Regions from separate parts of the Streptomyces cyslabdanicus genome, predicted to be linked through region 3. Evidence: riboswitches for the same ligand, from Rfam matches in the RefSeq annotation. Region 3 holds a riboswitch; each other region holds the start of a gene.

The links. Region 3 has a riboswitch for cobalamin ahead of ACTYVM_RS09080 (hypothetical protein). Riboswitches for the same ligand answer to the same signal wherever they lie in the genome.
Region 1: linked by a shared signal. The riboswitch ahead of ACTYVM_RS00285 (cobalamin biosynthesis protein) and the one ahead of ACTYVM_RS09080 (hypothetical protein) in region 3 are both predicted to bind cobalamin.
Region 2: linked by a shared signal. The riboswitch ahead of ACTYVM_RS02870 (ABC transporter substrate-binding protein) and the one ahead of ACTYVM_RS09080 (hypothetical protein) in region 3 are both predicted to bind cobalamin.

The regions. Positions count from the first base shown of each region.
Region 1 is NZ_JBQRUW010000001.1:51,117-55,702, forward strand. It holds gene ACTYVM_RS00270 (class II aldolase/adducin family protein) at 1-20, opposite strand, end outside; gene ACTYVM_RS00275 (inorganic phosphate transporter) at 175-1,455, shown strand; gene ACTYVM_RS00280 (hypothetical protein) at 1,487-1,711, shown strand; cobalamin riboswitch at 1,916-2,057, shown strand; gene ACTYVM_RS00285 (cobalamin biosynthesis protein) at 2,161-3,102, shown strand; gene ACTYVM_RS00290 (cobyric acid synthase) at 3,099-4,586, shown strand, end outside.
Region 2 is NZ_JBQRUW010000003.1:141,964-146,549, reverse strand. It holds gene ACTYVM_RS02880 (hypothetical protein) at 1-190, shown strand, start outside; gene ACTYVM_RS02875 (MerR family transcriptional regulator) at 340-1,467, opposite strand; cobalamin riboswitch at 1,575-1,780, shown strand; gene ACTYVM_RS02870 (ABC transporter substrate-binding protein) at 2,039-2,908, shown strand; gene ACTYVM_RS02865 (FecCD family ABC transporter permease) at 2,905-3,993, shown strand; gene ACTYVM_RS02860 (ABC transporter ATP-binding protein) at 3,990-4,586, shown strand, end outside.
Region 3 is NZ_JBQRUW010000012.1:129,028-133,613, forward strand. It holds gene ACTYVM_RS09070 (maleylpyruvate isomerase N-terminal domain-containing protein) at 1-608, opposite strand, end outside; gene ACTYVM_RS09075 (Fpg/Nei family DNA glycosylase) at 774-1,556, shown strand; cobalamin riboswitch at 1,634-1,756, shown strand; gene ACTYVM_RS09080 (hypothetical protein) at 1,826-2,215, shown strand; gene ACTYVM_RS09085 (cobalamin-binding protein) at 2,304-3,224, opposite strand; partial or broken gene ACTYVM_RS09090 (acyl-CoA dehydrogenase family protein) at 3,303-3,482, shown strand; gene ACTYVM_RS09095 (enoyl-CoA hydratase/isomerase family protein) at 3,479-4,555, shown strand.

The sequences.
Region 1 (4,586 bases), on a different contig from region 3:
TCCCGCCGCTGTTCGGTCATGCGCCGATCCTGCCAGGACACCTCCCGCGAGCGGCCGTTCCTGTCCGCCGGAACGCGGGAAGGAACACCGCGATGACCGCCTCAGTTCATCTTCCGTTCACCCGGGTTACCTACGTTCAACGCGCCAATGACGCTCGAACGATTGCCTGGGTAAATGGAAAGCTTCTCGCTGATCCTCGCGATGGTGGTGATCACCGCACTCGCGTTTGATTTCACGAACGGTTTCCACGACACCGCCAACGCGATGGCCACGACCATCTCCACCGGCGCGCTCAAGCCCAAGGTCGCGGTGGCCATGTCCGCCGCGCTGAACCTGGTGGGCGCCTTCCTCTCCGTGGAGGTCGCCAACACGATCTCCAAGGGTCTCGTCGACGAGAGCGGCATCCGTCCCGAGGTCATCTTCGCCGCCCTGGTGGGCGCGATCCTCTGGAATCTGCTGACCTGGCTGGTCGGACTCCCCTCCAGCTCCTCGCACGCCCTCATGGGCGGTCTGATCGGCGCCACCATCGCCTCGGCCGGCTTCAGCGCCGTGCACGGCGGTGTCCTGCTCACCAAGGTCCTCATCCCGGCGGTCGCCGCCCCGGTCGTCGCTGGTCTGGCCGCGCTGGTCGCGACCCGGCTGTCGTACGGCATCGGCAGCAAGTCGCGATCGCACGGCAGGGCGGCCGAGAAGGGCCACCGCGCGGGGCAGATCGCCTCCGCGGGCCTGGTCTCGCTGGCCCACGGCACCAACGACGCGCAGAAGACGATGGGCGTCATCACCCTCGCCCTGGTCACCGGCGGCGCCCTCGCCCCCGGCTCGAACCCTCCCACCTGGGTCATCCTCTCCGCTGGTCTGGCCATCGCGCTCGGCACCTACATCGGCGGCTGGCGCATCATCCGCACCATGGGCAAGGGCCTGACCGACCTCCAGCCGCAGCAGGGCTTCGCCGCCCAGACCAGCGCGGCCACCGCCATCCTGGCCTCCTCCCACCTCGGCTTCTCCCTGTCCACCACGCACGTCGTCTCGGGTTCGGTGATGGGCGCGGGCCTGGGCCGCAAGGGCGGCGTGGTCCGCTGGTCCACCGCGACCCGCATGGCCGTCGCGTGGGCGCTCACCCTGCCCGCCGCGGCTCTGGTCGGGGCCGGCGCGGAGGCCGTGACCCGGCTCGGCGCCTGGGGCACCTGCCTCGTCGCCGTGTTCCTGGTGGCCTCCAGCGCCGCGATCTGGAAGATCTCCCGCCGTGAGGTCGTCGACCACACCAACGTCAACAACACCGGCACCGACGCCGAAACCGAGGAGCCGGCCGGCGTGGTCACCCAGGCCATCGCCGCCGTCATCCCGCCCCCGGCCTCCCCGGTGACCGACGCGCTCACGGCCACGATCCCCGCCCAGCCCTCCGCGCCCGCCACCGACCCCGCGTCCGTCGCGCCCCCGCCGGCCGCCGCCGTCTGAGCCCGCGTCCAGGCAGAAGGAAGAGAACACCATGAAGATCGACTGGGCGGCCCTCGGCTCCGTCTTCGGCGTCAGCCTCGGCGTCACGGTGGGCCTCGTGGCCCTGTTCACCCTCGGCATCGCCGGTCTCTCCCGCCGCGAGCGGGCCGTCGCCCAGGGCGACGGCAGCGGGGTCCTCGCGGTCACCGGCGCCTACGCCTGCTTCGCCGCGTGCGCCGCCGCGGTGGCCTACGGGATCCACCTGATCATGGCGTAGCCGTACTGCCCGGCGCGCCCGGGACCCTGGCGACCGGGTCGGATCCGCGTGACGGGTCCCGCCCGACCCACACGTCACCACGTCACCCGCTCTTGCCGGACCGTCCCCGCGACGGCCCGGGAAGGGCGGGTTTTCCCGTCCGGCCCGCCCCGGGGTGTGGGCCTCATCTCAGTACCCCTGCGCAGGTCAACGGCAGGTTGACGGGTGTTCGCGGTGCGTGGTGGACTGCCGTAGCCACATACGGCGGCAGGAGAGGAAGTCCGGTGCGAATCCGGCGCGGTCCCGCCACTGTGACCGGGGATGAACATCCCCGGGAGTCAGGAACTCTCACCGCCGGTCTCGTCGAACCAGGGCGTGGACACCCTGAGTGAGGACATGTATCGCCATGCGCGGCTGCCGACCGAGGTTCACCAGTAACTCACTGACCGACCGCACGACCGGCTGACCCGATGGGTGCCGATCGCGACTTCGCGTACGGCGCCGCCGCCGGCCTCCTCGGTGACCTGCTCCTCGGCGATCCGCGCCGCGGGCACCCCGTCGCCGTGTTCGGACGGGCCGCGGGTGCCGTGGAACGCGCGCTGTGGCGGGACCACCGCGGCTGGGGCGCCCTGCACACCGCCGTGTGCGTGGGGGGCGTCGTGTCGTCGGCCGCGCTGGCCGCGTCCGCCCTGCGTCCTTCCCGTACCGCGTCCGTCGCGCTGACCGCCGCCGCCACCTGGGCCGTCGTCGGCGGGACCTCCCTCGCCCGGGAGGCGCGGGTGATCGGGCGCGCGCTGGAGGCCGGGGACATCGACGGCGCCCGGGCGCGGCTGCCGCATCTGTGCGGGCGCGACCCGCAGGCGCTGGACGCCGACGGGATCGCCCGCGCCGTGGTCGAGTCCGTCGCCGAGAACACCTCCGACGCGGTGGTGGGCGCGCTGGTGTGGGGCGCCGCCGCCGGTGTGCCGGGGCTCCTCGGCTTCCGCGCGGTCAACACCCTGGACGCCATGGTCGGGCACAAGTCCCCCCGCTACCGCCGCTACGGCTGGGCCTCGGCCCGGCTCGACGACCTCGCCGGTTGGCCGGGGGCGCGGCTCACCGCCGCCCTGGCGGCCGTCGCGGGAGACGACGCGCGCGGTGCCGTACGCGCCTGGCGCGCCGACGCCGGCCAGCACCCGAGCCCCAACGCCGGTCCGGTGGAAGCCTCGTTCGCGGGGGCGCTCGGGGTGCGCCTTGGCGGCACGCTCTCGTACGCCGGGCGCGTGGAGCACCGCCCCGTGCTCAACGGCGCCGGACGCGCCGTCCGGCCGGGTGACATCGAGCGCGCGGTACGGCTCTCCCGCCGTGTGGGCTGGCTCGCGCTCGGCGTGTGCGCGGGCGTACGGCTGCTGAAGAGAGGACGGACGTCATGAGCGGCGGTCTGCTCGTCGCCGGCACCACCTCCGACGCCGGGAAGAGCGTCGTCACGGCCGGCATCTGCCGGTGGCTGGTGCGCCAGGGCGTGAAGGTCGCCCCGTTCAAGGCGCAGAACATGTCCCTCAACTCCTTCGTCACCCGCGAGGGCGCCGAGATCGGGCGGGCGCAGGCCATGCAGGCCCAGGCGTGCCGCGTCGAGCCGACCGCGCTGATGAACCCGGTGCTGCTCAAGCCGGGCGGCGAGCAGAGCAGCCAGGTGGTGCTGCTGGGGAAGCCGGTGGGAGAGATGAGTGCCCGCGGCTACCACGGCGGGCGGCAGCAGAAGCTTCTCGGCACCGTCCTCGACTGCCTCGCCGAGCTGCGGAGCACGTACGACGCGGTGATCTGCGAGGGGGCGGGCAGCCCGGCGGAGATCAACCTGCGCCGCACCGACATCGTCAACATGGGGATCGCGCGCGGCGCGCGGCTGCCCGTGCTCGTCGTCGGCGACATCGACCGCGGCGGGGTGTTCGCCTCCTTCTTCGGCACGCTCGCCCTGCTGTCGCCCGAGGACCAGGAGTTCGTCGCCGGGTTCCTCGTCAACAAGTTCCGCGGCGACGTCTCCCTGCTCGAACCCGGCCTCGACATGCTGCACGGGCTCACCGGACGGCGTACGTACGGCGTGCTGCCGTTCCGGCACGGGCTCGGCATCGACGAGGAAGACGGGCTGAGGGTCTCCCTGCGGGGCGCCGTGCGGGAGTCCACCGTGGCGCCGCCGGTCGGCGAGGACGTGCTGCGGGTCGCCGTCTGCGCCGTGCCGCTGATGTCCAACTTCACCGACGTCGACGCGCTCGCCGCCGAACCGGGCGTCGTCGTGCGGTTCGTGGACCGACCCGAGGAACTGACCGACGCCGACCTCGTCGTCGTACCCGGCACGCGGGGCACGGTCAGGGCGCTGGAGTGGCTGCGGGAGCGCGGGCTCGCGCGCGCCCTCGCGAGAAGGGCGGCGGACGGGCGGCCCGTACTCGGCATCTGCGGCGGCTTCCAGCTCCTCGGCGAGCACGTCGAGGACGACGTCGAGTCGCGGGCCGGACACGTGGACGGCCTCGGACTGCTGCCCGTACGCGTCCGGTTCGCCCGCGAGAAGACCCTCACCCGGCCGCAGGGCGAAGCCCTCGGCGAACGGGTCGAGGGGTACGAGATCCACCACGGGGTCGCCGAAGTCACCGGCGGAAGTCCCTTCTTGGACGGGTGCCGGGTCGGTGCCGTCTGGGGCACCCACTGGCACGGCTCCCTGGAGTCGGACGGCTTCCGCCGGGCCTTCCTGCGCGAGGTGGCGGCCGCCGCCGGCCGGCGTTTCGTGCCGGCGCCCGACACCTCGTTCGCCGCACTGCGCGAGGAGCAGCTCGACCGGCTCGGCGACCTGATCGAACAGCACGCGGACACGGACGCGCTGTGGCGGCTCATCGAGTCCGGCGCGCCGCAAGGACTGCCTTTCATT
Region 2 (4,586 bases), on a different contig from region 3:
CACCGACTGCGTCACGGCCGCCGACCTCGACGGCATCGACAACGCCAGGGTCCGCACCTGGATCCAGACCAAGCTGCCCGCCATGCTCGACAAGGGCGGCATGCAGGTCGAAAACCTCGCATTCGGCAAGGTCGCGCTCAGCATGGACACCGCCGGGAACACCGCCGCCATCAGCATCGAGCAGCAGTAAAGACTCGGCGCCTGGGGGATCTTGCCGCGAGCCGTCCGGTCGATCATGTGCGGAGCCGCAGGGCCGGCGCGGCGGCGGCCCGCCGTACCGAGGTGGACGTAACGCGCTCCGGGGTGCCCTGGTGCCGCTGCTGGGCTGGACCGGCCGGTTCAGGCTACGAGCAGGCGCAGGCCGAGTTCTGCCGTGTCGAGAGCGACGAGGTCGCGGTTGCGCTCGGCCCACCGGCCTGAGGAGAGGTCGTCGCGGAGCCTGTTGACCGCCCGCTGCTCGGCCTCCGGCCCGACTCTGGTCCATACGGACACCGCGCGGCGCACATGGTCGTCCAGGTATGCCTCGGGCCGGCGCCAGTAGGCCTCGAAGAAGCCGTCAGCGCAGTCCCACGGGATGAGCAACGGCTCCGCGCGGCCCCCGATCGCGCGGGTCAGGTCGGCCAGTGAAGGCCAGTCGGCGAGCAGGTCGGCGAATTCGGGCAGGTAGTCGCGAGTCAGCCAGAACCGCTCACCCCAGCCGGTGGCACTCGCGTCGTACGTGAACACCACCACCCGGCGGGCCACGCGCCGCATCTCGCACAGCCCCGCGACAGGGTCCGCCCAGTGATGAACGGTGCTGACCGCCATCGCGGCGTCGAAGGACTGGTCCTCGAACGGAAGGCTTTCCGCGCTGGCGGCCACGCACGGCGCCGCGCCCGCGGGACGCTGCGCCCGCATGACCGCCGACGGTTCCACCGCGATCACGTCACGGTCGGGGGGCTCGTAGGAGCCGGTGCCGGCCCCGACGTTCAGTACCGTCCGCGCGTCCCCGAGCGCGTCCCAGATCCTCGCGGCGATCCGCGGCTCGGTACGCCGCGTCGCCGGGTACGCGGACCCGATGACTTCGTACAACTGCGCGCCGAACACTTTCAGTTGTTCCTCCGGTGGCGTCCTGATCCCCATGGCCCGTGCCTCCAGTTCCGTGTCGATGGCCGCCACCATGGCGGCAGCGTGGTCGCGCTGTTCCAGCAGCAGGCCGCGCAGCCGGTGCAGGTGCGCGACCGCGTCGGTGGCCGGGTCGTCGACCAGATCCGCGATCTCGCGCAGTCCGAAGCCCAGCCGCCGGTAGGCGAGCACCCCCCGCAGTCGCTCCACGTCGCCCGCCGAGTAGGCCCGGTACCCGGCCGAGGTCCGCGCGGACGGCTGCACGAGGCCGATCTCGTCGTAGTGATGCAGCGTGCGGACGGTCACGTCGGCCAACTCGGCCACACGTCCCACGGTCAGGTGCTCTTCCACGCCACCGACCATGCGGCCTGACGCCACGTGAGGGTCAAGCGCTTCGCTGCCGGTACCGCGCGCTGCGCATGGCGGTGCTCCCTACGGGACACTCTCGCGGCTGCGCCACCAGCGGCTTGGTAGCGTATGACTGCCGTGGTGTACGGGAAACCGGTCGGAAGCCGGTGCGGCCCTCGCCACTGTAGCCGCGGAGTTCCGCGGCCCTCGCTGACGGCTCCCGGAGCGGTCAGGGCCACTGGGTGGATCGGGAACGAGCCACCTGGGAAGGTCGGCCTCGGAGCGTTGACGCGGAAGCCAGGAGACCGGTCACGGCGCGACATGTTCCACGAGGGTTTTGGAGAGCATCGTGCCCAGCGGTCCCCTGCGTCCGTTTCGATCCGTACGTTCCCTACGCGCCGTACGTTCCCTACGCGCCGTACGTTCCCTGCGCGCCGCGCGTTTCACACGCCCCGCGCCTTCCCTACGCCCCGGCCTCGCCGCTGCCGCGCTCCTGCTCGTCGGTGCGCTCGGCGCCTGTACGGGTGCGCCCGCGGCCGACAAGCCCGCCGCGGCGGCCGGGAGCAGCCGCCCGGCGCCGGTGAGCGTGAGCAGGTGTGGCGTCACCACGACCGTCGCGGCACCGCCGAGCCGGCTGGTCACCCTCAACCAGGGTGCCACCGAAGTGGCGTTGGCCCTCGGCCTGCAGTCGCAGATGGCCGGAACGGCGTTCCTCGACGACGCGGTCCCGGCGAAGTGGAAGGCGGCCTACGACGCCGTCCCGGTGCTGTCCAAGGAGTACCCGACCAAGGAGAAGCTCCTCGCGGCGCGTCCGGACTTCCTCTACGCCTCCTACGCCAGCGCGTTCAGCGACAAGGTGGCGGGCACGCGGGCGGATCTGGGCTCCAAGGGCATCGAGTCCTACCTGTCGCCGTTCGGCTGCGCCGACAGCAAGCAGGTGCCGCCAGTGTCCTTCCAGGCGGTGTGGGACGAAGTGGGCGACATCGCCGAGGTGTTCGGTGTCGCACCGCGCGCCGCCGCTCTCCGGAAGGAGCAGAAGCAGCAGCTTGCCGACCTCAGGGCCAAGGCGGCGGGCAAGGGCCTGAACGTGCTCTGGTACGACTCGAACACCAAGGCCCCGTTCGTCGGCGCCGGCCACGGCGGACCCCAGCTCGTGCTCGACGCCGTCGGCGCCCACAACGTCTTCGGCACGCTGCCCGGTGGCTGGAAGACCGTGAGCTGGGAGAAGGTGGCCGCGGCGGACCCGGACGTCATCGTGTTCGCGGACGCCGGTTGGGACAGCGCACAGTCCAGGATCGACTACCTGGAGAACGACCCGGTGCTCAGCAAGCTCACCGCCGTCCGGCACCGGGCCTTCGTGGTCGTGCCGTTCTCCGAGACGACGCCCGGCGTGCGCCTCGCCGACGGTGCCGCCCTGGTCTCGGCCGGCCTGAGCAAGCTGCACCCGCGTTCATGACGGTGGAGGATCGTCCCGCCGCACGGCCCGCGGGAGCGGGTCGCGCGGCGGCGGGCCTGACCGTTGCCGTGGTCCTGCTGCTGGTCACCGTCCTGCTCGGCCTCGCCGTGGGTTCGGTCCACGAGCCGCCGCACGTCGTGGCCGGCGTCGTGCTGCGCCGGCTCGGCCTCGGCGGCTCCCCCGTCACGCTGCTGGACGACCAGATCGTCTGGCAGCTGCGACTGCCCCGGGTTCTGGGAGCCGCCGCGGCAGGCGCCGGGCTCGCGGTCTGCGGCGCGGTGCTGCAGACCCTGACGGGGAACGACCTGGCCGACCCCTACCTGCTCGGGATCTCCAACGGCGCCGCCGTCGGCGCGGTCACCGTGATCGTCCTCGGCGTCGGAGCCTCCGGCGCCACGGCGGTCGGCGCGCTCCCGGCGGCCGCCTTCGCCGGCGCCCTGCTCGCCGTCGTCGTCGTGCTGGCGCTGGCCGCCGCGCGCACCCGGTCCCTGCCGGCCGCGCGGACCGTGCTGGCCGGCATCGCGGTGGGGCAGATGTGCGGCGCGTACACCTCGTTCGTCGTGCTCGTTCTCGGCGACCGCAACGCCGCCCGCGGTGTCATGGAGTGGACGCTGGGCTCGGTGGCCGGGGTGCGGTGGGGCACGGCCGTCTTCCTGACCGCGGTGGCGGTCGTCGGCACGCTGGTCATGGTCGCGGCCGCCCGGGACCTGGACGCGTTCGCGTTCGGCGAGACCGCGGCCCGCTCCTTCGGCGTCCACGTCGAACGCACCCGCTGGGCCCTGGTCGCCACGGCCGCGCTGGTGACCGCGTGCCTGGTCGCCCACACCGGTGTCATCGGGTTCGTCGGCCTGGTCGTGCCGCACGTCGTCCGCCTGGTCTGCGGCCCGCGCCACGCCCTGCTGCTGCCCCTGTCCGCACTCGTCGGGGCGTCCCTGCTGGTGGGCAGTGACATCGTGGCGCGCTCGGTGCTCCCGGACCAGGAGATCCCCGTCGGCGTCGTCACCGCCGGGCTGGGCGCGCCGTTCTTCGCGTGGCTGCTGTGGCGCCGGGCAGGCGGCAGGTCCGCCTCGGGAGGTCAGCCGTGATCGCTGCGAACCCGTTGGGGCTGCGCGCCGAGGGCGTCGGCGTGCGCGTCGACGGCGCCACGCTGCTGACGGACGTGACGCTCGCCTTCGCCCCCGGCAGGACGACCGGCCTGCTCGGGCCGAACGGGGCCGGCAAGACGACGTTGCTGCGGGCGCTGGCCGGGCTGCGCCGGCCGCGGACGGGCCGGGTCCTCCTCGACGGCGGCGACCTGTACGCCCTGCCGGCCCGCCGGCGCGCGCGGCGGGTGGCCTTCATGGAACAGCAGGCCGATACCGCACTGCCGCTGACGGCCCGTCAGGTCGTCGACCTGGGGCGCACGCCGCACCGCGGGCGGTGGCCCGTCGTGGCGGGCGCGGCGGCCGACCACGAGCGGTCGGTGCTCGCCGAGGCCGTCGCCGCCACCGACGTCGGCGATCTGCTCGACAGGACCTGGTCGTCCCTGTCCGGCGGCGAGCGCCAGCGGGTCCAGCTCGCGCGGGCCCTGGCCCAGGAACCCGGGGTGCTCCTGCTGGACGAGCCCACCAACCACCTGGACCTGCGCTACCAGCTCGGTTTCCTCGAAACCGTGCGTGGGCTCGGTATCACCACCGTC
Region 3 (4,586 bases):
GTGCCGCCCTCCGCGTCCGCGGTCACCACGACGTCGTCCGTGCCCGGAGTGCGCAGGCGGCCCTCGACCTGCCCCTCGGCCCCGAGGTCCAGACCGGCGCGGCCCCGGACCAGCAGGGGCCGGCCGACCGACACCACGCTGTGCTCGGTCATCCACGGCTCGGTCAGGGACTCCACGGCCGTCCGGTCGTCGCCGGTCAGGTCCCAGCGGTGGAGGATCAGTTCCTCACGCATGTGTTCCGCGAAGAAGGGGACCTTCACGCAACGGCCGGTCCACATGACCTCGGTGTCCGGGGACAGGGCCCGCGCGGCGGCCGCGGTGATCTCGGTGAGCTGTTCGCAGTTGGTCATGAACGCCGCCCAGAGCTCGGCGTCCGACATCCGCCGGTAGGGAGCCTCACGCTCGAAGCTCCTGGTCTCCACGGGTGTGCCCGCGAGGAAAGCTCGTAGCACCCGGGCCAGTTCCTCGGCGTTCCCCGTCTGGTGGACCAGGACGTCACGCACCGTCCACGCCTCGCACCACGTGCCGTCGTCGGGCCTTCGGCCCTGCACGGCGTGGACGAAGGGCGCCAGTTCCGGGAGCGTTTCGTCGACCTTGGACGGGATCACGTGCCATGGGTGTCCCGGTCGGGCCGTCCGTCAAACCGGCTCGCGTCCGATCGGAGGCATGAGGCCCCGGAGCACGGTGCCGAGCGCGTGGGCTCGCCCTTCACGGGTACTCGTCGCCGCGTACGGCGGTCCGATGACCGTACGACCAGGAGCCCGGACGCACGCATGCCCGAACTGCCGGATGTCGAGGGATTCCGCGAGGTGCTGATGGCCTGCGGCGGGCACCGGCGTGTCACGGACGTCGAGGTGCGGGACGCCGGGGTGCTGCGGGGTGTCAGCGCGCAGCGGCTGCGGAGGGAACTGAAGGGCAGGTGTCTGGGGGAGGCGTGGCGGCACGGCAAGTGGTTGTTCGTGCCGACGGATCACGACGGTCCCACACTGGTGTGGCACTTCGGCATGACGGGGTCGCTTCGGTGCTGTTCCCCGGACGAACCGGTCGAACGGCACGACCGCATCCTGCTGACGCTCGACGACTCCCGGCAACTGCGCTACCGCGATCAACGCAAGCTCCAGGGCGTGCGGTTGGTCGACGACACGGAGGTCGAGCGCATCACCGACGGTCTGGGTCCCGATGCCCTCACCGTGCGCGGAGCGGAGTTCCGGGAGCTGCTGTCGGGACGACGGCGTGCCGTCAAGAGCGCGCTGATGGACCAGTCCGTGATCGCGGGCCTCGGGAACCTCCTGTGCGACGAGATCCTCTGGCGGGCCAGGGTGGCTCCTCGGACCCCGGCGCGGGACCTGAGCGAGACCGAGGTTCGGCGTGTCCGTGCGCGAATGCGGCGGGTCCTTGAGACATCCGTGCGTGCCGGGTGCGTGCCGTCGAGGCCCTCCTGGCTCACCGGGCACAGGGACGACAGGGATCCGATGTGTCCCCGCTGCGGGTGGCTCCTGAGCTCCCACCGCGTCGGCGGACGCCGTACGGTCTGGTGCCCGCGGTGCCAGGGATGAGCGACGCCGGCCGGTGCGGAGGGGCGGGCGGAACCGATCATGGGATGATGACCGGCGACATAAGGCGACGGCGGTCCGAGGAAGCCGGTGTGAATCCGGCGCGGTCCCGCCACTGTGACCGGTGAGCGAGTTCCGGGATGCCACCGCCCCGCCCGGGGTGGGAAGGCGGGACGAGCGAAGACCCGGGAGCCAGGAGACTCACGCGGTCGCCTCCTCGAGCGACACCGGGGCGGATCTCCCCGGGAGGGGAGTGGTGCGGCGTGCCTGAAATGCCGACGGACGAGGCGCCGGGCGGTGCCGTGGCGGGGAGCGGTTCGGTGCCGTGCCGGGTCGTCGTGTGCCGCGACTGCTGCTGCGGCAGCCCCAAGGTGCCCGGGGTCGACCACGCGGCGCAGACCGCGCGGCTGCGGGCGGAGGTGCCGGTGCGCATCTCCGACTGCCTCGACGTGTGTGAGCAGGCGAACGTCATCGTGGTCCAGCCGTCCTCCGCGGGCCGGGCGGCCGGTGCGCGGCCGGTCTGGCTCGGGCTCGTCAACGACGAGGGCGGTACCGAGGACATCGTCGCCTGGGTACGGGACGGCGGCCCGGGTGTGGCGCCCCTGCCGGAGATCCTCGGCCTGTACGCCATCACCCCGCCACGGCGACCCACGGACTCCTGAGGCGGCCCGTGCGTGCCAGGACGCGCGCGCGCCCTGGCGCGTACGTCCACGCGGGGCGGCCCGTCCACGCGAGGCGACCGGTCCCTCGTCACCGCTCCGGGAACGGCCGGGCCTCCGCCGACGTGACCGCCTCGCCGGCCTGCACGCCGTGCAGGACCTGGGCGAGCACCTCCGCCCCGCGCACCACCCGAGGTCCCGGCCGGTTGAAGTAGGACGGCCCGTCCAGTACCCAGACGCGGCCGGACCGTACGGCGGGCAGATCCGTCCAGCCGGGCAGCCCGGTGAGCAACGCGGCTTCCCGCAGGGTGCGTTCGGGAGGGAAGCCGCACGGCAGGACGAGGATCACGTCCGGCCGCGCGGCGCGCACCGCCTCCCAGGTCGTCGGCCCGGTGTGCTCGCCGGGCGCGGCGAGCAGCGGCTCGCCCCCGGCGGTGGTGATCTGCTCGGGCACCCAGTGCCCGGCGGGCCACAGCGGGTCGAGCCACTCGATCGCCACCACCCGGGGCCGGCCGAGGCCGGCGACCGCGTCGCGGACCCGGTCGAGGCGGGCCCGCAGCGCGGCCCGGCGCCGCTGCGCGCGTTCGCGCACGCCGAGCAGGTCGCCGACGGTGACCAGGCAGTCCAGTACGTCGTCGAGCGTGCGCGGCTCCAGGCTGAGGACCCGGGTGCCGGCGTCGAGCAGCCGCACGGCCTGGCTGACCTTCTCGTACGACACCGCGCACACGTCGCACAGATCCTGGGTGAGCACCACGTCGGGGCGCAGGGCGGCCAGGGCCTCGGTGTCCAGGGTGTAGAGCGACGAACCGGAGTGCGCCGCCCCGCCGACGGCGGCGGAGATCTCCCGGCTGGTGAGCGCGTCCTGGTCCAGGTCCGCCCCGGTCACCACGGGTACCGAGGCGACCTCGCGCGGCGGCCAGTCGCACTCGTGGGTGCGGCCGGCCAACTGCTCCGAAAGGCCGAGTTCGGCGACGATGTCGGTCGCGGCGGGCAGCAGGGAGACGATGCGCATACCTCGACTGTAGGAGGCCTCGCGGATCCGCTGATTCCGGCGCCCGGCGTGCAGGGCCTGCACGGCGTGATCGCACCGACCGGCACCGGCTGCTCGGCCACCGACCGGGCGCTCCAACTGTACGGCGGTTACGGCTACCTCAGCGAGTACGGCCTTGAGAAGATCGTCCGTGACCCGCGCGTCCAACAGATCCTGGAAGGAACCGACGAGATCATGCGTGTCCTCATGGCCCGCGGCCTGACGGAGGCGTTCGGATGACCGCCGCCGAGGAACCCGTCCTGTTCCACACCGACGGACGGGCCGCCCATATCACCCTCAACCGGCCGAAGGCCCTCAACGCCCTCACCCACGAGATGGTGCGCCGCATCGACGCGGCGCTGACGGCCTGGCAACACGACCCGGCCGTGGAGACCGTTGTCATCAGCGGCGCGGGGGCGCGCGGCCTGTGTGCGGGCGGTGACATCCGCGCCATCCACGACGACGTCCGCGACGGGGACGGCACCGCCTCGGCCGCCTTCTGGCGCGACGAGTACCACCTCAACGCCCGTATCGCCCGATATCCGAAGCCGTACGTCGCCCTCATGGACGGCATCGTGATGGGCGGCGGCGTCGGCGTCTCCGCGCACGGCAGCGTCCGGATCGTCACCGAGCGCTCGCGGATCGCCATGCCGGAGACCGGCATCGGCTTCGTCCCCGACGTCGGCGGCACCCATCTGCTGGCCCTCGCCCCTGGGGAACTGGGCACCCATCTCGCGCTGACCGGTGCGCAGATCGGCGCCGGCGACGCGGTGCTCTGCGGGCTCGCCGACCACTACGTGCCGTCAGCGACCCTGCCGGCCCTCATCGACGACCTGGCCGACACGCCCGTACGGGAGGTGCTGGCGCGCCATGCCCGACCGTTGCCGCAAGGGGAGTTGGAGGAGCAGAGGGAATGGATCGACCCCTGTTTCGCAGCCGCGACGGTCGAGGACATCGTGAGCCGGCTGCTCGACCACGGCGAGCCCGCCGCCAAGGAAGCGGCCGAAACCCTGCTCACCAGGTCACCGACCGCTGTGAAGGTCGCCCTGGCCGCCGTGCGCCGCGCCCGCCGTCTCGGATCGCTGGAGCCGGTCCTCGACCAGGAGTACCGCGTCTCCTGCGCCGCCCTGAGCAGCCCCGACCTGGCGGAGGGTATCCGTGCTCAGGTCATCGACAAGGACCGCGACCCACGCTGGTCCCCCGACACCCTCGCCGAGGTGACCGACGCCGACGTGAACCGCTTCTTCGCCCCGCTCGGCGACCGTGAACTGGGCCTCGCCGGCCCTGGCGCCGATGCGGAGGCGGCCTGGTGAGCAGGACCGTCGCGCTGCTCGGACCCGGGCA